2 linked regions of the Bdellovibrio bacteriovorus HD100 genome follow. The protein of the gene in region 1 interacts with the protein of each later gene in a pairwise test. Links are inferred from orthologs where the notes say so. Each region holds a gene or a part of one and is shown in the gene's direction. Other genes may lie near its edges.

Region 1 (11,760 bases):
GTCGAGGTTCAGGATGTGATTCAGGGAATGCGCAAGCTGCTCTCCGGCGAAATCAGCCTGTTCATCTGCAACACGCAGGTGCTGGAGTTTTACGCCAAAAACGAAGGCATTCCGCTGAAAACATTCAAGCGTGTCGGCCCGCCGATTATTGAAGAATTTGGAGTCTTTGGAATTTCTCACAAAGCCCGACTGGCGCGGGATCTGGAAAAGATCAACGCGCGCATCATGAAACTGCCACCGGCGGCAAAGTCCGGATTGAACTAACGGAAGCTTGAGAAGTAATTCCAGAACGCGCCGGACTTGGTCTGCAGCTGTTCGGTCATTTTGCGCAAAGCCTCAAGGTAGGGTTTAAATTCGGGTTCTTTCGCCGCCGCCAGGATTTTTTCAGCCTTGGCAAAGTTGTCCAGCGCATAAGACCTGCGAAGTTCCAGCCCCAGAGCATTGGTTTCAGAAGTTTTCGGATCCACCGAGAACTCCACCCGCACACCATAGTGATCTGACAAAGGACGACGTGGAGTCCCCTGCATGTTCACCTGCCCGTCCAGCACCTGTAATGTTGTCGCAGACTGACCAACGTTAGAATAAAAGATGTAGTCAAAAACCTGATCACTGAACAACCATCCCAAGGGGTTTCGTGCGCAGTAGGTGCAGTATCCTTTTTTAGGATATCCGCCCATGGCATCTTCCATGGCATCCCGCGTGGCCAGGGTCGCCATCACAAAGCCCCGCTCAACACTGTCGACATTGGCATTGAAATCACCGGACAAAAGCATCTTCAGATCCTGATGTTTCATGCGCCAGCGCAACAAATCCATCACTTGCGTCAAGCGCACAGCTTCCGAGGTTGGATGCAAATGAGTATTGATAAAATAAAAGTCCTCGTCGATGCCAAAGAACCCGGATTTCACGACGTGGAAGGCTTTGCGCACATTGAGCGCCTCGCGAACCGAGTCCAGCACCCCACCTTCGTTGTTCACCGCAAAGGCATGGGTTTCGGTGCCTTTCACATCCCCCATGAACAGGGACATCACGCCGATGCGTTCTTCCTTGTTCGGGGCACTGATGCTGTATTGTCTTTTCAGATCATTTTCGATTTGATTGATTTGTGAATCATTCCAGACTTCCTGCAAGTGAACGACGTCACACTTGGGGATGCCCTGCAAAAGTGCTGTCATGCGCCCTGTGCGCTCTTCGATTCCCTTGGCGTAAACGGGACCATAGGCATTGAAATTCTGCAGACAGAATCTTGGAGGACGGTTGTCCGGAACCCAATATTGCTCGGCAAATGCCTGAGCCGACATCAGTAGGGCACCACCCAATAACCATGCTTTTATTTTCATAAAGAAATCCTCGCCAGCGGAAAATTTAGGGCATTCGGAAAACGATGTTTCAAGAGTCGTGCAAAGCCGAGGAAGCTTTATATTGAAGGGCGCCCCCTGAGGGCTGTCTAAGAAATCGACACCGCTCCCGAGCGCGGCCCCCTCATTGCGCTTTGGTAATTGGAGTTCCCGGCGGACTTCACTTACAACTGAACCTACATGAGCACCACACTTCCGGAGCAAGGTGCTGCGGTCTATGCACTTCGCCAGATATTCAAAAAGAACGGCTTTGAACTGAAGGGTCACCCCCTGGGGATTCGCCGAAAGAAAAGATCATCCGATCCAATGGAACAATCCTGAAGATCTGCTTCCCTACAAGATTGGCAACGTCATGGGATATGAACTGTCCCGGGTGCTGGCTCCGGCCCACAAAAAGAAAAAGTTCCAGATTGAAAACGTCTCCAGCGATGAGCTGAACCTGCTGAAGCTTGCCAATAAACGCGTGGATCTGGCCTTCAAAAAAACAGGCAAAGGAAAAGAACACCTGAATGTGTTCAACAAAATCATGAACAAAGAGGAGTTCCACCGTTTGGTGGAACTCTACTTCAAAACTCACCTGCAGAACTAAATTGTCAGACGAACATTCTGTGCCAGCAACTGGACGCTGACATCTTCAAGAGTGGATCCCGAAGGCAGCTTGAAGCCCTTCAGGGGTTGCAACTGAACCAACAGGTTCTCCAATCCGGAAATCTTCAGACCTTTTAACAGACGAAATCCCTCGTGCTGATATTCGCCCTCGCAATCAAACACCCGCCGCCAGGAAAAATCCAGGCGCACCAATTCGCATGTTTGATCTTTGGGAACAAGCTCCAGGAAATGGGAATAGACGAAACGCTGCTCTTCCGGGGATTGCTTAGCGTTCCATTCAAAACTCCAACCGCGTTCTTCACGGAAAGTCAGGCTGCGCAACACGGTCCCCGCCCCTTCGGCGTTTTCCGCCAGCTTCAGGCGGGCCACGGCCATCACTTCTGCCAGGGCATGATTCAGGCTGGCACTTTTGGAAACGAACAGATCCCGCTCCAGTTCGGCCTTTAAGGCCCCCAGCCACTGATCCACGTCCATCAGATTCACACTCATCCCGGACAACGGGTCAATGTGACCGCTCTTGGGTGAAAACCCGGCGGCCAGGTAAAAAAGAAAACCCCGTCGTGATGACAGGGCTCCTTTTAAAGTGATTCGAATGGGAATCTCTCTGACGAATTGAAGCATTAGTTCAACTGCAAAGCTTGAGTGTTCATAGTCACGTGGGACTTGGAACGGAACATATTGATCCAGGCCTCAAACATGCCGTCGCCACGACGTTTTTGCATCATCTCTGCAGACATTGGCTCCAGAGTTTTCACTTCTTCCACTTTGCTTTCTTTAAGCTTCAATACGTACTTGCTGTTGCCGTCACGAACCAGACGCTTCAACAGCGGCTCGGTTTTGCTCAACTCAAAGACTGCTTCCGTCGCCACAGAGCTGGTGATTTTCGGGAAGGTCTCTGAACCCAGTTCCACCAGGCCGGTTTCTTCCCAAGTTGCTTTCAGTTCTTTCAGTTGCGCGTTAACGGCAGCTTCATCACCTTTTACCAGAGCTTCATCCAAAGCTTTGATTGCAGCGTCGGCTTTTTCTTTAGTCAAAGCCTTGGTTGCCGCTTCAGAGTCGATTTTCACAAAAAGAACGTTGATCTTCGCCGCGCGCAGATCCTGGATCTTTTTCAGCTCCACCGCTGTTGGCTGAGTTGCCAATTCGAACAGCGCACGCGTGCGAACATTGGAGATGTCTTTACGGACTTTATCTTCAAAGTTAGCCGGAGTGGTGCGGGTTTGTTCGATATAACGCATGTAGAAGTCTTTCTGGAACATGCCGTTTTGCTGGAAGAACGGGATGTCTTTCACGATAAAGTCGCGAACTTCCGCGTCTGTCGCCAAAATGCCGCTCTTTTGAGCAGCCTGGGACACAAGCTCCATGCGCACCAGATTCTCAAGCGCTTGCTGGCGCAGCAACTGACGCTGAGAGCCAAAGTCCATTTGATTGCCGAACAGGTTTTGATAGTACTGCTGGATGCGGTTTTCTTCCTGCTGGAAGTCCGCCAGAGAGATCAAAGTGTTGTTCACGCGAGCCACAGAACCCACGCCCGCACCCATCTGACCGGGCATACCGAAGAAGACGAAAACCATAATGATGGCACCGAAAATCACCATCGCTGTCACGCTCTTCGCGTTGATTCCGCGCTTCATCTTATCTGCCATATTTTCGCTCATAACTTTTCCTTCCTTAAACAAGCTTGCAAAACAAACCGCTTCATTACCCAACGAATTTTGCAAATATTCAAGGGGAAATTGTTGTATTCCTTAGCGGTTTTTACTAGCGTTGAGAAATATTAATACAGCGAAGCCAAAAGACCCTGAACGACGCGATGCTTTGGGCGCTTCTAAACGCTTTGCTGGACTGCTTTTACTGGTTTTAAAAAAAGAGGAACGACCTTTGAATTTCTTCAACTTTGATCTCAAGAAACTTGTGATGATAGGGATTGTCCTGGCACTGCCACTGATTTCGATCAACATGCAGCAGCGTCCTCAGGAATCCAACTGGCTGGCAAAACCATTCAGCCTTCTGGGAAGCGCGGTTTCTGAATCCTTCTATGGCTTCAGCTCCGGCGTTAAAGGCACCACAGCCATGTATCTTGATCTTATCAACATCAAGAAACACAATGAGCACCTGACCAGCACCAACAATGAACTTCAGGCACGTCTTGAAAAAATGAACGAGCTGCTGATCGAAAACGACCGCCTGCGCGGTCTTTTGACGTTCAAAGAACAAACCAAAATGTCCCTGATGGCAGCCCAAGTCATCGGCCGGGACCTGGTGATTGATCACAACACCATCACCATCAACAAAGGAACCCAGGACGGCCTGAAAGCCGGCCAGGCGGTGATCACCACCGGCGGGGTTCTGGGTTACATCTTTAAACCCGACACATTCACTTCCCACGTCATGCTGATCACCGACCGCTATGCGGTGGTGGATGGTATCGTGCAAAGAACCCGGGCCCACGGGATTGTCGAGGGCAAATCCCAGTACACCAGCAGCCTGCAGCTGAAATACGTGGAAAGAACCGAAGACGTTCAGGAAGGCGACCTGGTCGTGACCGGCGGCCTTGACAACATCTTCCCGAAAGGCTTCCCGGTGGCGGTGGTTGAATCCGTTGAAAAGAAAACTTTCAGTGTCTCCCTGAAAGTCGACCTGCGCCCGGTGGTGGATCCTTACAAAGTCGAAGAGGTCTTCATCGTGCTTCAGGGTAACAACGAAGATTTTGGCGACAAGTTCGCGCCTGCGTCCGCAACTGCTGAAACTCCGGCGGACGGGTCCGCTCCTGCTGCCGCGGCGACTTCGGCTGCGACACCTGCTGCGACACCGGCGGCCACTCCAGCTGCAACTCCTGCGGCGGTGAAGCCTGCAGCGACTCCGGCCGCAAAACCAGCGGCGACTCCTAAACCTCAGGAGAACAGACAGTGAAAATCCGCTGGAATGCCCTTTTGAATTTTCTGGTTTTCCTGGCGGTGCTGATGCTGCTGGCTGGATTTCAGACAACCTTCTGGTTCCAGCTTTTCGGGAATGTTCCCTCCCCGCTGCTGTGGCTGAATCTGATTGTATATATGATCCTTTATCGCAAACCGTTCCCGGCGATCTTCACGATTTACGCCATGGGCTTCATTTTGCTCACATTCACAGCCATGCCGCTGAAGATGATGTGGATCAGTCTCATTATTCTCTTTACCTTGGTCTATGCTATCAAGAGTCGCGTCTTTTGGTCCGGCTCAGGATATTATACGATTATGTGTGCATTCTCTGCCGTGGCCTATCACCTGATCTATTTCTTTGGATCGATGGTGCTGGAGAAAAACCCCGCGAGCTTTGAGATTGTCGATCGCCTTGTACAGATCATCCTGACTCCCTCGTTTGCATTCCCGATGTACTGGCTGCTGGCCAAGATCGACAAAATCACTCAGGACGAGCTGGTTCATGAGCCCGGAGGATTGGAGCTATGAGTACATACGTCAGTAATCCGGATGAGGCAAAAGAGTACCTTGGCCGGTACAAGATCTTTTATTTCGCCATCGGCTTTGCCCTGACCATCTTCACGATGCGTTTGTGGTATCTGCAGATCATTTCTGGAAATGAGCTGCGCGAGTTCTCGGAAAAAAACCGTATCAAACAAAATAAAATCACCGCTCCCCGCGGACTGATGCTGGATCGTGATGGAAAAGTACTGGTGGAAAACCTGCCGGGCTTTGAAGCCATCCTGTCCCCGCAGTACATTGAAAGCCTGGATGAGCTGGCAAAAACCGTTGGCCCGGTCTTGGGCATGGAACCGGACAAGGTTGTTCTGAAAGTTCAGAAAAGCCGCCGTCAAAACGGTCCGTTTGCACAGATCCGCCTGAAAGAAAACCTAAGCCGCGAAGAAGTCTTCCGCCTGAAACGCATGCGCCTGGACACTCCGGGGCTTGAGATCCGCGAATCCATCGTGCGCTTCTACCCGCTTCGTGAAAATGGCGCCCAGCTGTTTGGTTATGTGGGCGAGATTTCAAAACGTCAGTTGCCAGTTCTGAATGATCTGTACAAAGGTGCACTGAAATTTGATCAGGGTGACATCATCGGTAAATCGGGTCTGGAAGAAACTCTGGAAAGAGACATTCGTGGTTCCGACGGCGTCAGCTTCATCCAGGTCGATGCCCACGGGCGCGAAACTGTGACCCAGACACCAAACATTTACGGTGAGCAGATCAAGGACATGACACCTGTTCACGGTAACAACGCCATTTTGACGATTGACCGTGATATCCAGGAAGCGGCCTTTAAGTCCTTCATGAGCTTGAATCGTATCGGTGCGGTTGTGGCGATGCGAACCAACGGTGAAATTCTGGCGTGGGTCAGCACCCCGTCTTTTGATCCGAATGAGTTTTCTACCGGTATTTCTGCGCAAACCTGGTCAAAACTGATCAATGATCCGTTCAAACCTCTGCGCAACAAAGTCATCCAGGATCACAACGCCCCGGGTTCGACTTTCAAACCTTTGGTGGCAGTTCCGGCTTTGCAGGAAAAAGTGATCACCCCGACAACGATTGTGTCAGCTCCGGGTGTGTTCTACTTCGGCCGTCGTCCTTACCATGACCACTTAAAAGGCGGTCACGGTAACATCACGGTGTTTGAGGCTTTGGAAAGATCTTCCAACGTGTTCTTCTATAAGATGGGTATCGCGCTGGGTGTTGATAAGATGTTCGACTATATCAGTCTGCTGGGCATCGGTCAGAAAACCGGTATCGAGCTGGCGCGCGAAGTTTCCGGAACCATGCCGAACTCGGCGTGGAAAAAATCCACTGTCGGCGAAGAATGGCAGCCGGGGGAAAACCTTTCCACGGCGATTGGTCAGGGCTTCGTGAACGTGACTCCGCTTTCCATGGCGATTGCTTACAATGCCATCGGCACCGAAGGGAAAGTCGTAAAACCATTCCTGCTGAGAAAGATCATCGATCAGGACGGAAAAGTCCTGCGCGAAAACTTCCCGCAAGTGGTTCGTGATCTGCAACAGACGCAGCCGAACGGCGTGCACATTTCTGCAGAAACGTTCAAAACAGTCAAAGAAGGCATGCGACGCGTGGCCAATGGCGAGCGCGGGACTGCAAAACGCTACAAAGTTCCAGGCGTGCAAATGGCCGGCAAAACCGGCACCGCACAGGTCATGGGCTTCTCTGCGGATCAGATCTATGCGAAGTGCGAAAGCCGCCCGATTCACATGCGTCACCATGGTTGGTTCATTGCGTTTGCTCCGGCAGACAATCCTGAAATCACCATCGCCGCATTGGCTGAACACTCCTGCCACGGAAGCTCCGGGGCCGCACCGATTGTTCGCGACATTGTTGAAGCTTATTTCATGAAATATCACCCTGAAGTGATCGAAGCGGCGTTGAAAGCCACTGGTGGCAAACGCGCGCAAGCTCCGGCAGCCGCGCCGGAAATTGAAGGAGAATAAGAGTGTTTACCTCTTTGCATGTTGAAGAAAGAACCCTCTTCAAGAAATTAGACATCAATCTGATCATTGTGATTCTGGCCCTGAATGTGATCGGCCTGATCAATCTTTGGAGTGCCACCCACGGCCCGACAACCCAGGACGTGGCGTCCCTGTTCATTTCCCAGATCATGTGGCTGATCGTGGGTTGGACGGTATTTTTGGTTGTCACCATTGTGGATTATTCCATCGTCACACGCATTGCTTTGATTGCGTATGTTCTGAATCTGGGCGCGATCCTGTATGTGACCTTCTTTGGTAAGGTTGCTTTGGGGGCGCAGCGCTGGATTGACCTGGGTTTCTTCCGTTACCAGCCATCTGAAACCATGAAGCTGGCCTTGATCATGCTGATGGCAAAGATCCTTTCCACACGCAGCACTCACGGTTCAGGCATGGGCTTGAAGGAACTGGCTCTGCCTTTGATTGCCCTGCTGGTGCCGTTTGGTCTGGTCGTTGAGCAACCGGACTTGGGAACGGCGATGATGCTGGCAGCGATCGGTGGATCCATGCTGATTTTTGCAAAGATCCGCAAGACCATTCTGGCGACGATCATTGCGTTGGGGATCATCGCGATTCCGATCGCGTGGAAATTCGTCTTGCATGACTATCAGAAAAACCGCGTTTTGACGTTCCTGTCCCCGACCAGTGACCCGCGTGGTACGGGTTACAACAGCATTCAGTCAAAAATTGCTGTGGGCTCCGGCCGCTTCTTCGGAAAAGGCTTCATGAAAGGCACCCAGTCCCAACTGGAGTTCCTGCCAGAACGCCACACGGACTTTATCTATTCCGTCCTCAGCGAAGAACACGGCTTTGTCGGCTCCATCGCCGTGGTGGGCCTGTTCTGCTTCCTGTTCATCACGGGAATCCGCATTGCCTCCAACGCCCGCGACAAATTCGGGGCTCTGTTAACGGTCGGAGTCCTCTGTTACATCTTCTGGCACATGTTTGTGAACATCGGAATGGTGATCGGACTCTTGCCAATCGTAGGGGTTCCTTTGCCGCTGCTGTCCTACGGTGGCTCCAGCATGCTGACCACCATGGCAGGCCTTGGTTTAGTGTCGAGCGTCGCTTACCGCAGATATCTGTTCTAGAATTTCCACAACCCGAAAACTCATCAAGCTCTGAAGCACCCCTTCAGAGCTTTTTTTATTTCGAGGCCAGGTCCGCCCGCCTCCGGCAAGTCCCCGTTTTCAAGCACAATTTCCCTCGCAATTTCCACTCAACACACCTGTCTCGCGGTGACTGTCTCATTCCCGGAATTCATCCCAGATCGACTAACCACTAATCAGACAGTGTTCATACTTTGATTGACACCCCCCTGGGCCAGCTTCAATCAATAGCCTTTGAATGGTGCTTCAAAGCAAGATCTGAAACATTCCGCACACATGGCCGTTCGGCACGGCCCTTGAACTATTCCTCTGTAACAGGAGGACGCGGATATGAAAACGAAACATCTCAAAATCGGAATCGCCTTTATCACCGCTTCGCTCACGTCGGTTCTGTTTAACAACTTCTCTTTCACCCAGTGGCAGCGCCCTGAGGTGCCAGCGATGGAAAGCGTGAACGAAGCTTCACGCATTTCTCACGCGAAAGAGCTGCTGGGTGGCGGCTATAAAGGCAGTGACGCCCAGAAAATCGAAGGCCAGAAGGCTTTGAATGAGGCTATTTTGAACAAGGTTCAAACTCAATTACCGGCGAAATTCAAATCCCAGGCGCGCACTATTGCCCGCACCGTGATTTCTGAAAGCGCCAAATACGGCATGGATCCGGTGTTTGTTCTTGCGGTGATCAAGACAGAATCCAAATTCAATCCATTGGTTGTAGGCCGTCATGGCGAAATCGGTCTGATGCAAATCAAACCGGACACCGCTGAATGGATCGCAAAAAAGTTTGATCTGCCTTTCAACGGCAAAAAAACTTTGCAAAGCCCTTCTGCAAACATCAAGATCGGCATGGCTTACATGAACTATCTGCGCGCGAAGTTTGACAAGAAGGCGATGAAGTACGTCAGCGCTTACAACATGGGTCCGACAAACGTGCGCCGTCTGCTGGCAAAAAACGTGAAGCCCGTGGAATACAACTCCCGCGTGATGAAGAACTACAGTGTTCTATATTCAAATATCACCAGCAAAAAACCACACACTGTGGCTGCCCTATAATTTCGCCCGGGTGTTCCACGAGATATACGGAACACTCCTGCCCCGCAGACTCTCCAGAGCACAGACTGCCCAAGTTTGTCTCTGCACCAGAATCCATACAGCCTCGGGCGCCTCAATCACAATTTAATGGATTCTCGCATTGGAACGGATATCGCAAGGTTTTCTCTTATCAGGAGAAAACCATATGAAAAAGAGTCTGACGGCCCTGGTGGCCCTGTTCCTATTAAGCAGTATTGGTCACGCAGCCCCTTATTACACCGGAGTCGGCTGTAACGAAGAAGGCACATCTTGCACCTTCGGGAAGCCCTCTAAACGCGTTTTACAGTGGTCCCGCAAGGGCACTGTGGATGAGCTGGGTTCCCGCTGCGAGAAGTTCTTCGACAATATCGACGCCCGTCAGCGTGTGATTGGCTCCCAGCGGGCTATTGATCTGAAATACAAAAACTTCACCTTCAGCTGGGTTGCCGGGGATCTGGATCAAAACGGCCACGCCAAAATCAAATGTCATATTGAGCTGCACTCGGAAATCGCAGACGTGAAAATCGTGGGCGAAAAAGTGAAGAGCCTGTACTGGGTTTGTGAAAACGAAGAGAGCTCTGGCATCTGCAAAAACTACGAATCGGACTGCGAAGCTCTTCGCCAGCAGACCCTGAAAGATCCAACGGTTCTGGATGCAACAATCTATCGTGGGGCGTCCCTGCTTCAGGGCAACATCTGCGACGTTGTTGCGGCTCGCTTCAAATAGTTCTGATATCTCTTATCTCTCACGAAAAAAGCCGGAGTGTTCCTCCGGCTTTTTTTGTTTCTGCACTTTAAGCGGCGTTACGCGCTCGCGCGCGGGATATTTCGCGGCATTCATTGAGCATCTGATCGTAATAGCTCAGTGTCTGCCTCAGGTTCTGCATCACCACCACCTGATCTTCCGGGGAAAGACTGGCGATCTTAGTCAACGCCTCTTCGGTGTGCCCCACGTCCTCTTCCGCATGCACGCGGATAAAGTGCGCTGCTTTGGGACCCCAGGCTTTTTCAATGCGTTTATTCATGTAATCACCAAAGTGCGCCGCCAGTGCCTCCAACCCCAGAATGTATCCAAAGAAGGCCATCGGTGAATGGTGTTCAATGTAATAGTACTGTGTCTGGTAAAGCGCGCAGGTGCCCGGCATTTCCGGCCACTCGTCCATTTTGCTGCCCAGGGTTTTCAGGTCATTCACCAGCAATTTGTCGTGGCCTTTTTCTTCCGCACAATGGGCCAAGAAGCGGTTGTGGAACTCGGGCGCACCAAACGGCGTGCGTGCACCGGCCATGGCCAGCAGGCGCGTGGTGTGGCGGGCGAAATAGAAAGTCTGTGACACCCAGGCGGAATAGGCGTTTTTATCCTCCCACGGGAAGGCCTCAATTTGCTTTTTCGAGGAGTTCAGAAGCGTCATCAGTTCATCGTTCACGTTCTTATTATTCGGCATGTTTTACTCTTTTCAGGTTTGAAAAAACCATTAAGCTGCAATTTTAAGTTTTCTGGAAACTTCATTAAGACAATTCACATGCGAGCGCTTTTCCGCCCACAGACTTTCCACGAGAGCTGCTGATTTCGGTTCCGCCAAGGGAGTCACCTCTCCTTTGGCCGTCATCAGAATTTCACACTCATAGTTCATCTTCATCACACTGCCAAAATAGGCTGTGCCACTTTTCTCGGCCTTGCGCCGCACATGCAGATCCTTGCGGGCCGTCCCGACCCAGCAATCCCATGGCGAAGCGTCCATCACCTTGCTTCCCAGCGCGATGATGATCTCGGCCCAGTTCACCTCCGCACTGCGGGAGCGGTATTCAGGGATCACAGTCAGGTACTCCATGCTCATCAAAGTATTGATGCCACGGCTCTTGAATTTGTCGATAATTGCCTGATCAAAGGCTTTCATATAATGATGATCACGAAGGGCGTCCGAGCGCAGATCAAAGGCGCTGTACAAATGGAAACCGAAAACTTTTCCGTTGTCGGTCAGGCAGACAACAATGTCATTGCGATGAAAATCATCCGGATTCAAAGGTTCGCCGACCTTCCCCAGCACCTCTGAATAGACCCGCCTCCATACTTCGTAGACGTCGTTGCTTAATTTTACTGTTTCGGGGTTCAACTCGCGTGGATTGAAAAGGTGATACTGAAACTTACCCATAC
Region 2 (12,000 bases), 2.2 Mb from region 1 along the record:
AGGGCCTTTTCCTGCAAGGCGATTTTTTGTTCTACGGACTTCATACTGTCCAGACGTTGCGCCAAAGTCTTGCGTTTGGCCTCCAGGTCCTTCAGGTCCCGGGAATAGTTTTTGATCAGCTCAAGGTCACGGGCGGCAACCACGCCCAGAATTTTCAGATTTCTTTCCAAAGAAGCCGAACTGCTGGAAGAAAACAGGAAGCGCGCAATCGAAGGCCCGCCCAGTTTGTACATGGCCCGCAGACGTTCCGCCAAAAGAGTTCTCTGCTGGCGCGATTTCTGGTCCAGGTCCTCCACTTTTTGGGTGAGGTTGCGGATGTTCACTTCCAGGAACGCCCGCTGCTGGGACATCTCCCCTTTTTCAGTCACAATCTTTTTGATTTTTTTATTCAACTGATAAAGGGCAGACAGGACCTGCCGCTGTTTCAGCTCGGCATCCTCCAGCTTTTTTTTGGTCGCTTCAAAGTCCTTGGCAAGACTGTCCACTTCAGTGGGATTTGCGGCCTTCGCCCCCAACGTCAGTGACAGTCCCAATACCAAAAGAATCTGTGCAATCTTCAAAACTACCCCTGACTTCCGGCAAAGCCGTCATTCATACGGCGCACACACAGATAAGAACCCAAGGCCCCCAGACCTGTGCCGGCGACAACGAAAGTCACCAGCAACAACGGGCCAAGGAACTGAATGTGCTCCCCCAGTTGCAGAAAGCTCAGTTTCGTCGTCAGTAAATTTTTGATACCGATATAAACGGCAAAGCAAAGACCCAATGATAAAACGGAGGAAACCACCCCCAGTACCGCTCCTTCAACAAGGAAGGGCTTACGGATCATGGACGGAGTGGCCCCGATCATCTCCAGGACCACAATCTCATCTTTTCTTGCCGCTACGGAAGCGCGGATCGCATTGGACATCACAAAAAGGGACGCCATCAGAATCACCACGCACAAAGCCCGCAACGTCAGTTCAATGGCGTTGACCAATGCCGCATACTTTTCAACCCAGTCCTGGCCATAACTGACTTCGTCCACGCCCTCGAGCTGACGAAGCTTTCCGGCCATGTTTTGTAAAACAGCGGTCTGCTCGGCCGCAGCCACATTGGATTTTAATTGAACCAGGAGGCTGGCCGGGATCAGACGCAGCAGTTCCTCATCCTGAGTGATATCCGGAGCATAACTGGCCATCTGGGTGCGAAAATCCCCCAAAGCCTGCTCTTGCGTGACGAACTTCACGGCGGCCACATTCTCATTTTCTTTGATTTTGCTTTCAATGTCCTGACGGCCTTTCTCGGACAGATCCTGAGAAAGATAAACCGTCATCTGCACATCCTCGCCCCACAGGGTCAGGATGTTTCGAAAGTTCTGCGATACAAGAAGGGCTGCACCCATCACCACAAAACATGCTGTTACGACAACCAGGGTGGAAACCTTCAAAGCCCAGTTCTTATGATGTGGTCTCACTTCGTGTCCCCCACAATCATGCCGTCCTGCAGTTGCAATGTGCGTTTCTTGCGGCGACGAACCATTTCGTGATCATGCGTTGCCACGAAAACCGTGGTCCCTTGAGAACAGACACGCTCCAAAAGATCCATGATTTCTTCACTCAGGCGCGGATCCAGATTTCCGGTCGGCTCATCGGCGATTAAAACACCCGGCTGATGAATGATCGCACGGGCAATCGCAGTTCTTTGCTGCTCACCCCCGGACACAAAATCGGGGTACTGGTCATGCTTGTGTGCCAACCCCACTTGTTCCAGCACCTCATACACACGGCGCTGAATGGACGGGGCTTTGTCACCGCGAACCTGCAACGGCAGTGCGACGTTTTCAAAGATCGTTCGATCCTTCAAAAGTTTGAAATCCTGGAAGATCACGCCGATTTTTCGGCGAAAGAAGGGAATCTGGGAATCTCGCATTGTCAAAAGATCGTGACCCGCCACCTTCACATCGCCTGAAGTGGCGATGTCATAGGCCGAGATCATCTTGAACAGAGTGGTTTTTCCCGCCCCGCTGGGACCGGTCAGAAACACAAACTCACCCTTGTCGATGCGCAAATCGACATTTTTCAGCGCATGCACCGGGCCCGGATAGGTCTTATAGACGTGAGAGAATTCAATCATCCCTTCATCTTATGAAAGATGCCTGCTGATGAATACTCGCCACAAGTCGAGGTTTTGCGAAAATAATGAGGTTTAAGGAAGGCTCCCTGCCATCAGGGTATCAATTATCGTGGTGTGTTGACGACGCAAAGCCAATTTAATCGCTTCTTCAGACTGAACCGAGCCCAGTTTCAAAACAGTGTCGTAGGGTGTTTTAATGGTCTTCATCACAGCCCCATTGCAGAAGATTCTGCTGACCAGGTAAGGGTTCTGTGTTCCCCAATCCTCTGTCTGGATGTGATACTTCTGACCGCGCACTGTAATATCTGAATTAAAACCTTTTTGCACCTGCACAAACCTCCCGGCAAAATTAGCAGATTTTACTGTGTTTCTCATCAATTTTTTCTTGGACGAAGAGCGAATTAAAACTAGAGTCAAATCCTGGATAAATAAAAGGAGATTTGTGTATGAAACTGTTCTTGATTGCCGCAAGTGTGTTCACTTTGCTTTGTTCGTTCTCTGCAGTTGCTGCCCCACTTACCGGTGAAGCAGAAGCAGGTGCCGTTGTTGTCAGCGGAAACAGTGATTCTGAAAGTTATGCTGCAAAAGCAAAAACCACTTACACTCAGGAAAAAAACGTCTACTCCGCATTCGGCCGTTATTTGAAAACGGACTCCAACGGCGTTGAATCTGCCCGCAACTGGGAAGTCGGAGCTCGCTACGAACGCGAACTGACGGACTATCTGGGCATTTTCGCCGGTCAAAAGGCAGAGAGCGATGTTTTCAACGGCTATATCCAAAGGGACTCTTCCGACTTGGGTTTAAAGTACAGTCTGATCAAATCTGACGAGATGAACTGGTTCTTCGAGGTCGGTTATCGTTATCAAAAAACACTTCCCACAGGGGGCGGAACGACTCATGACAACATGGGCCGTCTTTTCACCGAATTTAACAAAGCTCTGGATAAAACTTTGTCATTCAAATACTGGGCTGAGTATCTGCCAAACTTCACTAACACCGATGCTTATCTGTTCAACACAGAGGCTTCTTTGAATGTGATGCTGAACTCTGTTTTCTCTTTGAAGTTGGCCTATCTATTACAATATCAAAATTCCATTCCAGCTGATGGCAAGTACACAACAACCACGAGTACAATGAACCTCGTGGCAAAATTCTAAGAAAGGATTGCAACCATGTTTAAGGAGTTTAAAACGTTTATCATGCGCGGCAATGTCCTGGACATGGCTGTGGGTATCATCATCGGCGCAGCATTCGGCAAGATTGTTACTTCATTTGTAACAGATGTTCTGACGCCAGTTCTTTCTCTGGGAATGGGCAAGGTTGATTTCTCAAATCTTTTCTTTGTTCTCAATGGGGACTCCTACCCGACACTGGACGCCGCCAAGGCCGCCGGTGTTGCGACACTGAACTACGGAACCTTTCTCAACGTGGTTCTGGACTTTGTCATCGTGGCCTTTTCAATTTTCCTGATCATTAAAGCCGCGAACAAATTGAAGCGGGCCGAAGAGCCCGCCCCGGTGACCACGAAAGAATGTCCAGAGTGCTGCTCAAGCATCCCGATGAAAGCACGTAAGTGCGCTCACTGCGGAAGTGCGGTTGCTTCCTAGACCTCTTCAAATTCAACGACACTTCAAAGCCCGGCCCCTGCCGGGCTTTTTTATTTTCTTTCCCCGCCTGTACTGGCTTTGACCGAAATCTCACTCTGAGACGTAAACCTTTTGGGCAGGTCTGCCGATAATTGGTACTGGTATTGCACCACTCATTATCATCGGGGAGGAAATCAAATGAATAAGATTTCAAGCTCTAAAAAGAATGCATCTGTCAAAACAGTTATCAACATCCTGAGCGTGCTTTCATTGGCAACCCCTTCCGTTTCCTTGGCTGAAGGACTTAGCTTTACCAAGTCCCAAGAAGAGATCGCAGAAAGTAAAGCGGCTCGCCTGCAGTCGCAGTGTTCTCAGGCACGAAGCGAGATCACAGCAGCTAAGAATAAAATTGCTGAAGCCTGCCGCAAAGCGGGAATGGGTTCTGGCTGTGCTGAAAAAGCCCAGGCGTGTTCAGAAACTTTGGGCACCGACAGCTTTGACACGACCGACGCTATCGGTACATTGATGGGCCTTCCGGCAGGATCGAACATCGGTGGTTCCTGCCCTCAGATGAATGGTCGTGACTATTATGACGAAAAGAAACGTCTTGAACAGGAAATCAAAGACACCCAGAAGGACATCGCCGAACTGGCTGATGATGAGGCTGAAATCAAAGAAACGTTCAATACGACCATTCAGGAACTGCAGCAGGCTCTGACCGATGCCCAACAGGAACTGGAAGAGACTAAAACGTCATTGGACGAACAAGAGCGTGAAAAGATCTCAGAATTCCAAGCCAGCCAGACAGCTGCCAAGGAAAAACTGCGTGAGTACAATTCTAAAATTATCTCCCTGCGCTCTGAGATGACCAATGCCGTTCGCGAGAAAGCGACAAAAATGCTGGAGCTGACAGCAGAAACTTCTAAATTTGCCTGCAATCAGGAATACACCAAAGCGGCAGAAGCCTACGGGAAGGTGAACGCTTCTTCCAGTGGTAATCACATTTCCAAAGCCAAAGCACAAAAGGCTGCGGCGCTTGATGCCTTTAATAAATGTATGAACCGCTTCCAACAAGCGCGTATTTCCTTGAACGAACAGAGCACGGCAAAGATGGAATCCATCAACGATCAGATCCGCAATGCTGAAGCCAGCACAGATGAACTGAATGATTCTCTGAATCTGGCATCGAATCAGCTGGATCAGATGAAAGCCGACACAACAAAAAGAAAATCTCAGGCTGAAAAGAAGGTCACAGATCTGATGACCCTGACTCAGAACAAGATGCAGGCCGCTCAGGAAAACATGCAGACCAAACTCAAAGCCCTGGCCACTAAACAGCAAAGCTACACCGAGGCCTTGAACCGGGCGAACAACGGTTTGATGACTTTGGGTCCTGCGCCAAAACGTGGTGCTGAGTACACTTCAGAAGAAGCTTCCAGTGAAATCTCCGCGCAAACCGAGATTATTGAGGATGTGAAGACCACAGTTGAGTCCAACTCTGAACTGGCGGCTCAGTGTCACCTGGGTGATGCTGCGAAAGGGTCCTCGAAACGTTCCCGCAGCTCCGGCTCCAAAACGGGCAGAAAGTAGGACCCAGCCTTCGGGCCAGTGTCCCTAGACCCTACCCATTTGCACTGTTAGAATGGGGGCTTGTTAAAGGAGCCCCCCACAGTGTTAAAAAAGATCCTGCTATTTTGCGTCGCCCTCGGTCTTGTCGGCATCCTCGGTGTATATCTCATCGTTCAGTCTGTCAAATCCGGACTGCCTCAATTGATCACCGTAAAAGACTACCAGCCCCTGCTGGTCAGTCAGGTCTATGATCGCAACAACAAAAAAATCGGCGAGTTCTTCCGCGAACGCCGCACCTTGGTTCCATACGACAAGATTCCAAAAAATCTTATCAATGCGTTCCTGGCAGCCGAAGATGATCAGTTCTTCTCTCACAAAGGGATCAACCCGCAAGCCATCTTCCGTGCGGCTTTAGCCAACTTGCGTGCCGGTCGTTCCGTTCAAGGGGGCTCGACGATCACTCAGCAGGTGGCAAAAACGCTGCTGCTATCCTCTGAAAAAACTCTAACCCGTAAATTGCGCGATATCCTTCTGGCGATTGAAATGGAAAAGAATCTGAGCAAAGAGGACATCCTTTTCCTTTACTTGAATCAGATTTACTTCGGCCAAGGGGCGTATGGTGTCGAGCAGGCGGCTCAGACTTACTATCGCAAGCCGGTTTCCAAGCTGACACTGTCTGAAATGGCGATCCTGGCGGGTCTTCCCCAGGCTCCTTCCCGCTACAGCCCGGTTTCAAATCCGCTGCGTGCCAAAGAACGTCAGATCTATGTTCTGCGCCGCATGGCCGATGTTGGCTATGTCAGCAAAGAAGAATCCGAAGCGGCCATCCAAGAGCCGGTGAAGGTTTACGTTCGTGAAAACTACGAAGAATATGCACCTTTCTATCTGGAAACCGTTCGTCAGCTGCTGGTCAACCAACTGGGTGAAGACATGGTTTTGGACAAAGGCCTTAAAATCTACACAAGCCTTGATCTAACCAAACAGATGGCCGCTCAGGATTCCGTAAAAGAAGGCCTGAAGTCCTTGGATAAGCGCCAGGGTTACCGTGGTCCATCCAAAAATCTTTCTGATGAAGACGCCATTGAAGAGTTCCTGAAAGAAAATCAGAAAAAACTGATCTCAGACTTCACTCCGGAAAGAACCATTCTGCCTGACGGAAAGTTCGCCGACATCGTGCCAGTGAAGTCGGCGCAGGATGAAAAGCTGCATCCGTTGCTGCCTCCGTACATCAAGCTGAAAGACACTGTGAATGGTGTGGTGGAAAAAGTCGACGACACGCTGGGACTGGTTTACGTGAAACTGCCTGAAACCCGCGGTGTGATCGACATTGAAACCATGACTTGGGCCCGCAAGCCCGACTCTGAAGCCCGCTATGATCTGGCGGCGATCAAAAAGCCTTCTGAAGCCCTCAAAAAAGGCGATGTGATTCTGGTGAAGGTGGTGGCAGATCAATTCAGCTCCACCCGCCTTGCCAGCAAAAAGAAGGGCCTTCCAACGGCGGCAGCCCCGGACTTGAGCAAATTTGTGGGTCTGGAACTGGATCAGGAACCTTTGGTTGAAGGCGCACTGATTTCCTTTGATCAGGACAGTCAGGATGTCCTGGCAATGGTCGGTGGATCCAACTTCGCAAAGAGCGAATTCAACCGCGCCATTCAAGCTCCCCGTCAGACAGGTTCTGCTTTTAAAGCCATTGTCTATGCTTCCGCACTGGAAAAGGGCTACACTCCGGCAACTCCGATCATGGACGCGCCGATTGTCTATGAAGAAGGTGGTGCTGCGGATGATGCCGAAGGCCAGGGTGACATGAAGGTTTGGAAGCCATCGAATCACTCCAAAAGCTTCGGTGGCGACATCCTGTTCCGCAATGCCTTGGTGAAATCTTTGAATATCCCAACCGTGAAAATCATCGAAGATGTGGGTGTGCCATGGTCCATGGAATACGCTCGTCGCCTGGGAATCTACAGCCCTTTGAATCCTGACTTTACGCTGGCCCTGGGCTCCAGCAGCGTGACTTTGTACGAGATGACCAAAGCTTTTGCTGAATTTGGTCGTCTTGGCAAACGACTTTCCCCGCTGCTGATCCACAAGGTGGATGATGCCAACGGCAAGAATATTCTCAAAACCGTTTCTTTGGATGCCCGTTTTGACAAAGAGATCAAAACTATCAATGACGGCTTCGAAGAGCGTCGCAAAGCCTTCCTGGAAGCCATGAATGATCCAGCCAAGGTCGAAGAAATGAAAAAGAAGGAAGGCAAGAATGCCAAACTTGATCCAAGCATCTTCTTCCAGGATGCTGATCAGCTGATTCGCCCTTCTACAGCCTATGTGATGACAACACTGTTGAAAGGTGTTGTGGAAGATGCTGGTGGTACTGGTGGTCGCGCCCGCGCCGTGGGCCGTGAGGTCGCTGGTAAGACTGGATCCACGAACAACTACTTTGACGCGTGGTTTATCGGTTACAGCCCGCAGATTTCCACTGGTGTGTGGGTGGGCTTTGACAAAGAAAAGAGCCTGGGTAAAGGCGAGGTCGGCGGACGCTCTGCTTTGCCGATTTGGGTCGACTACATGAAAGCGGCTCACGAAGGTCTTCCGCAGATGACTTTCCCCGTGCCGGACGGTATTGTGTTTGCTAATATCGACAGCGAAACCGGAAAACTGGCTTCGGCCTCAACCAAGAAGATCATTCGCCAGGCTTTCGTTGAAGGGACTGAACCTACAGCCGCCTCGAACAAAGCCGAAGAGGCAACTGACTTCTACAAACAGGATTTATCGGAATGAAGGATATTCACCTCTGGGGGGTGAAACAAAACAATCTTAAGAACATTGAGGTCAAGATCCCGGTTGGTTCCATGACTGTGATCTGCGGCCCCAGTGGTTCCGGGAAATCTTCCCTGGCCTTCGAAACATTGTTTGCCGAAGGTCAGCGTCGTTTTATCGAAAGCATGTCCAACTATGCCCGTCAGTTTCTGAACAAGGCTCCGAAGCCGGACATCGAAGGCATCAACAATATTCCCCCAGCTATTTCGATTGAGCAGAAAAACACGGTTAAAAGTTCCCGCTCGACGGTGGGGACCACGACTGAAATCATCGACTATCTTCGCCTGCTTTACGAAAAAATCGGGAAATCCTACTGCCCGACTCACCATTGCCCCACCGAAAAAGAAAGTGTGACCGAAGCCACCGACAAGGTTCTGAAGAACTTTGCCGGAAAGCGCGGTTATCTTCTGGTCGAAATCAATTCTGAAGGCCGCGTGGCTGAAGGCAAAAAACTTCATTCCCTGCTGCTGCAAGATGGTTATCTGCGCATCTATATTCCGAAAGTGACGGAAGTTAAAAAGCCGGCAGCAAAAGCAGCTGGCAAAAAAACCAAAGCTTCCGGCAAGAAAGCCTCCAAAAAAGTCGAAACTCCTGAAATTGTAGCGACTCATCCTGGTGGCCTGACCAATGAAGAAATGGGCACCGTCGTCGAAATCGGCGAAGCAGCCGCAATCAAAAAAGGTCTGCCTAAAGAGACCTTCTATCTGGTGATCGACCGTATGTCCTTCAACGAGGATGAACGCGGCCGCCTGGCAGATTCACTGACTCAAGCCTATGAAGCCAGCATCAAATACAACACGCATCTGATCACTCGCAGAGCGACCATTCTTTCTACAGATGGAGAGCGCCTGCAAGTCAGTGAAGAAGCGTCCTGCCCGGTGTGTGGTTATACTCCGCCGCCACTGAGCTCGAAACTTTTCAGCTTCAATTCCCCGATCGGGGCCTGCCCGACGTGCAAGGGCTTCGGAAACATCCTGGATATCGACGAAGAAAAAGTGATTCCAAATCCGAATTTGAGCCTGGCTCAAGGGGCCTTAAGCCCCTTCTGGATGCCCAGTGCTGCCCATGAAAAAAAGCAGCTGCTTGCCTACTGCAAAAAGACCAAGATCGACACTCACACCCCTTGGAAGGACCTTCCCAAGGCTGAACGTGATGTGATCTGGAATGGAAACAAAGATTTCTTCGGCGTGCGTGGTCTGTTTGAGTACCTTGATCAGATCAAATACAAAATGCACGTGCGGGTGTTCATCTCCCGTTTCCGCAGTCCGTTCCAGTGCCCGACCTGCAAAGGCGCGCGCCTGCGCACGGAAGCCAATCACGTGCTTATTGCAAATTCAAATATCAATGATCTTTCCAATTTGACGATTGAAGATCTGAATACTTTCTTCCAAAAACTGGAAGTCACCCCTTTCCAGCAGGAAGTAGCGGGTGAAGTGTTAAAACAAATCCGCTCACGTCTGGAATTTCTGATGCGCGTGGGGGTTCATTATCTGTCCCTGGGACGTGAAACCCGCACACTGTCTGGCGGGGAATATCAGCGTTTGATTCTTGCAAACCAGCTGGGCATGGGGCTTTCTCAAGCTTTGTATGTTTTGGACGAACCCACGGTGGGTCTTCACCCGCGCGACAACGATCGTTTGATTTCCATCCTGAAGGATCTGAAAGACCTTGGAAACACTCTGGTGATTGTGGAGCACGATCACGACGTGATCAAAGCCAGCGAACACATCATCGAAATGGGTCCTGGCTCAGGCTATCTGGGCGGTGAAGTTGTTTACTCGGGCACAACCGAGAAGTTCTATGACTATGAAAAGTCCAACACGGTTCCGTTCCTGAAGCCTTCCAAAAACTGGCAGGCTTTACGCACGATTCGTCCGGTGGATGTGGATAACTACAAAGTCAAAATTGAATTAAAAGGCGCCAAAGGACACAACCTGAAGAATCTAGATGTGACCTTCCCGCTAAACCGCCTGGTGACTGTGACGGGGGTCAGTGGTTCTGGTAAATCGACTCTGATTTCAAAAACTCTGTATCCGGCTTTGGCTCGTGCACTGGATATTGAATATATGCCAGCCCAGGACTATTCAGGCTTGGACGGTGTGGAGCATATCAAAAACGTGCTGCTGATTGACCAGTCCCCGATTGGTAAATCCGCACGAAGCTCGCCAATCACTTACCTGAAGGCGTTTGATGCCATTCGCATGATCATGTCCACAACACCTGAATCTCAGTCCCGTGGTTACACGGCCGGAACCTTCAGTTTGAATGTAGATGGTGGTCGCTGCCCGGCCTGCAAAGGCACGGGTTATGAGGAAATCGACATGATGTTCATGGATAACGTGGTTATCCCATGTGACGTCTGTGACGGAAAAAAGTACCGACCCGAGATCCTCGAAATTCAATATAAGAACAAAAACATTCACGAAATTCTTTCAATGACCGTGAATGAAGCCATGAATTTCTTCGTGGCCCACCCGAACATCCGCAAGCCCCTGAGCGTGCTAAAAGAGGTCGGACTGGATTACCTGCAGCTGGGGCAACCGGCCAACTCTTTAAGCGGCGGGGAATCCCAGCGCTTAAAAATCGCCAAAGAGCTGTCTCAGGTCCAACAGAAGTCCACCCTGTACATTCTGGACGAACCGACCACCGGCCTGCACTTCCGTGAGGTGGAGCTATTGATGAAGGTTCTGAACAAGCTGATTGAGACTGGCGGCAGCGTCGTCGTCGTGGAGCACAATCTCGATGTGATCCGTGGCTCAGATTATGTGATTGACCTCGGTCCTGAAGCAGGTAAAAAGGGCGGAAACATTGTGGCGACAGGCACCCCGGACGATATCATGAAAGTGAAGAAAAGTCTGACGGGGCAATATCTCAAGCGTTATATCGAGAGCCACCAAACCTCGTAATCTGGAAACAAATGATGTCACCTGAAATCAAGAAGCTCCTGGGCGAACTTAAACAGTACAAAAGCACCCTTTACATCGTCGCCGCCACAGGGATTCTGAACGCGCTGGCAACCACACAGCTGGCTTATATGATCAAAGGGCTGTTCGATGGACTGTCTGCAAATCAGCAGCAGGCCATGGCCACCCTGGTGCCGATGGCCTTGGGTTTGGCGCTGGTTCAAGCGACTTCTCGTTACTTCCACATTTATCTGATGAACTACACCGCCGAGCGCGTGGTTCAGGGACTGCGCCAAAAACTTCAGCAGAAGTTCATGCGCCTGAATCTGTCCTTCCATAACAACTATGCCGCAGGCTCCGGTGGCTTGATCAGCCGCATCCTGAATGACATTCGCATCATCCAGGATGGCCTGCGTGTGGTGGCCGACATTTTCCTGTATCCGCTGATGCTGGTAGGTTTGCTGATCAATTTGATCCGCATCGATTGGAAGCTGACATTGGCCACTTTCCTGATTGCACCGGTGATTGCGGTTATTCTGAAAAACATCGCCCGCAGCATGCGCAAGTATATTCCTCAAGAACGTGACGTGATGGAGTACATGACCTCCACCATCAAAGAAAGTCTGGACGGCGTTCGTATTATCCAGTCCTTCAATCTTGAAAAAGACATGGGTGAGCGCCTGATTAAGGAATCCGACAAGTACCTTGGCATCCGCAAGACCATCTACAAACGCCAGGAAGCCAGCGGTCCTGTCACCGAATTCCTCGCAACTGCCATTGTTCTTTGTGTGTTCATGTATGTGAGCTATGAAATCGCCGCTGGTCGCAGCACTCCGGGAACTTTCGTGGGCTTTGTGGCTTCCTTGTTGATGATCAATCAGCCTATCAAGCGTGTTCAAGAAGCTTACGTTCGCATTCAGGAAGTGACCATTTCCCTGCGTCGAATCTTTGAGATCATTGAAAATGAATCGGAAGTTCCTCAAGTTGCCAATCCAGTTCCATTTCCAAAA

Evidence for each region.
Region 2: the proteins of mrdA (region 1) and BD_RS00750 interact in binary tests that used the Escherichia coli proteins (3 or more experiments, as listed by UniProt). The link is inferred for Bdellovibrio bacteriovorus HD100 from one-to-one orthologs.

Annotation. Positions count from the first base shown.
Region 1 is NC_005363.1:2,359,558-2,371,317, forward strand. What follows is about bases 4,903-7,902. They hold mrdA (penicillin-binding protein 2), read left to right. Parts: upstream 4,903-5,409; coding sequence 5,410-7,395; downstream 7,396-7,902. Other genes in these bases: BD_RS11235 (hypothetical protein), read left to right, coding at 4,903-5,413; rodA (rod shape-determining protein RodA), read left to right, coding at 7,398-7,902. Also shown: BD_RS11205 (substrate-binding periplasmic protein), read left to right, coding at 1-264; BD_RS11210 (endonuclease/exonuclease/phosphatase family protein), read right to left, coding at 261-1,340; BD_RS18185 (hypothetical protein), read left to right, coding at 1,539-1,679; BD_RS11215 (hypothetical protein), read left to right, coding at 1,711-1,947; BD_RS11220 (hypothetical protein), read right to left, coding at 1,944-2,456; BD_RS11225 (SurA N-terminal domain-containing protein), read right to left, coding at 2,588-3,625; rod shape-determining protein MreC, read left to right, coding at 3,735-4,880; more of BD_RS11235, read left to right, coding at 4,877-4,902; more of rodA, read left to right, coding at 7,903-8,522; BD_RS11250 (lytic transglycosylase domain-containing protein), read left to right, coding at 8,871-9,590; BD_RS11255 (hypothetical protein), read left to right, coding at 9,775-10,335; BD_RS11260 (iron-containing redox enzyme family protein), read right to left, coding at 10,403-11,050; BD_RS11265 (hypothetical protein), read right to left, coding at 11,081-11,758. UniProt on the Escherichia coli protein: Catalyzes cross-linking of the peptidoglycan cell wall. Responsible for the determination of the rod shape of the cell. Is probably required for lateral peptidoglycan synthesis and maintenance of the correct diameter during lateral and centripetal growth.
Region 2 is NC_005363.1:144,755-156,754, reverse strand. Bases 5,009-8,248 are described here. They hold BD_RS00750 (penicillin-binding protein 1A), read left to right. Parts: upstream 5,009-5,372; coding sequence 5,373-8,048; downstream 8,049-8,248. Other genes in these bases: uvrA (excinuclease ABC subunit UvrA), read left to right, coding at 8,045-8,248; BD_RS00755 (coiled-coil domain-containing protein), read left to right, coding at 5,009-5,291. In the rest of the region: BD_RS00785 (murein hydrolase activator EnvC family protein), read right to left, coding at 1-560; BD_RS00780 (cell division protein FtsX), read right to left, coding at 563-1,456; cell division ATP-binding protein FtsE, read right to left, coding at 1,453-2,115; BD_RS00770 (hypothetical protein), read right to left, coding at 2,188-2,490; BD_RS00765 (DUF481 domain-containing protein), read left to right, coding at 2,562-3,272; large conductance mechanosensitive channel protein MscL, read left to right, coding at 3,288-3,722; more of BD_RS00755, read left to right, coding at 3,900-5,008; more of uvrA, read left to right, coding at 8,249-10,993; BD_RS00740 (ABC transporter ATP-binding protein), read left to right, coding at 11,005-12,000. UniProt on the Escherichia coli protein: Cell wall formation. Synthesis of cross-linked peptidoglycan from the lipid intermediates.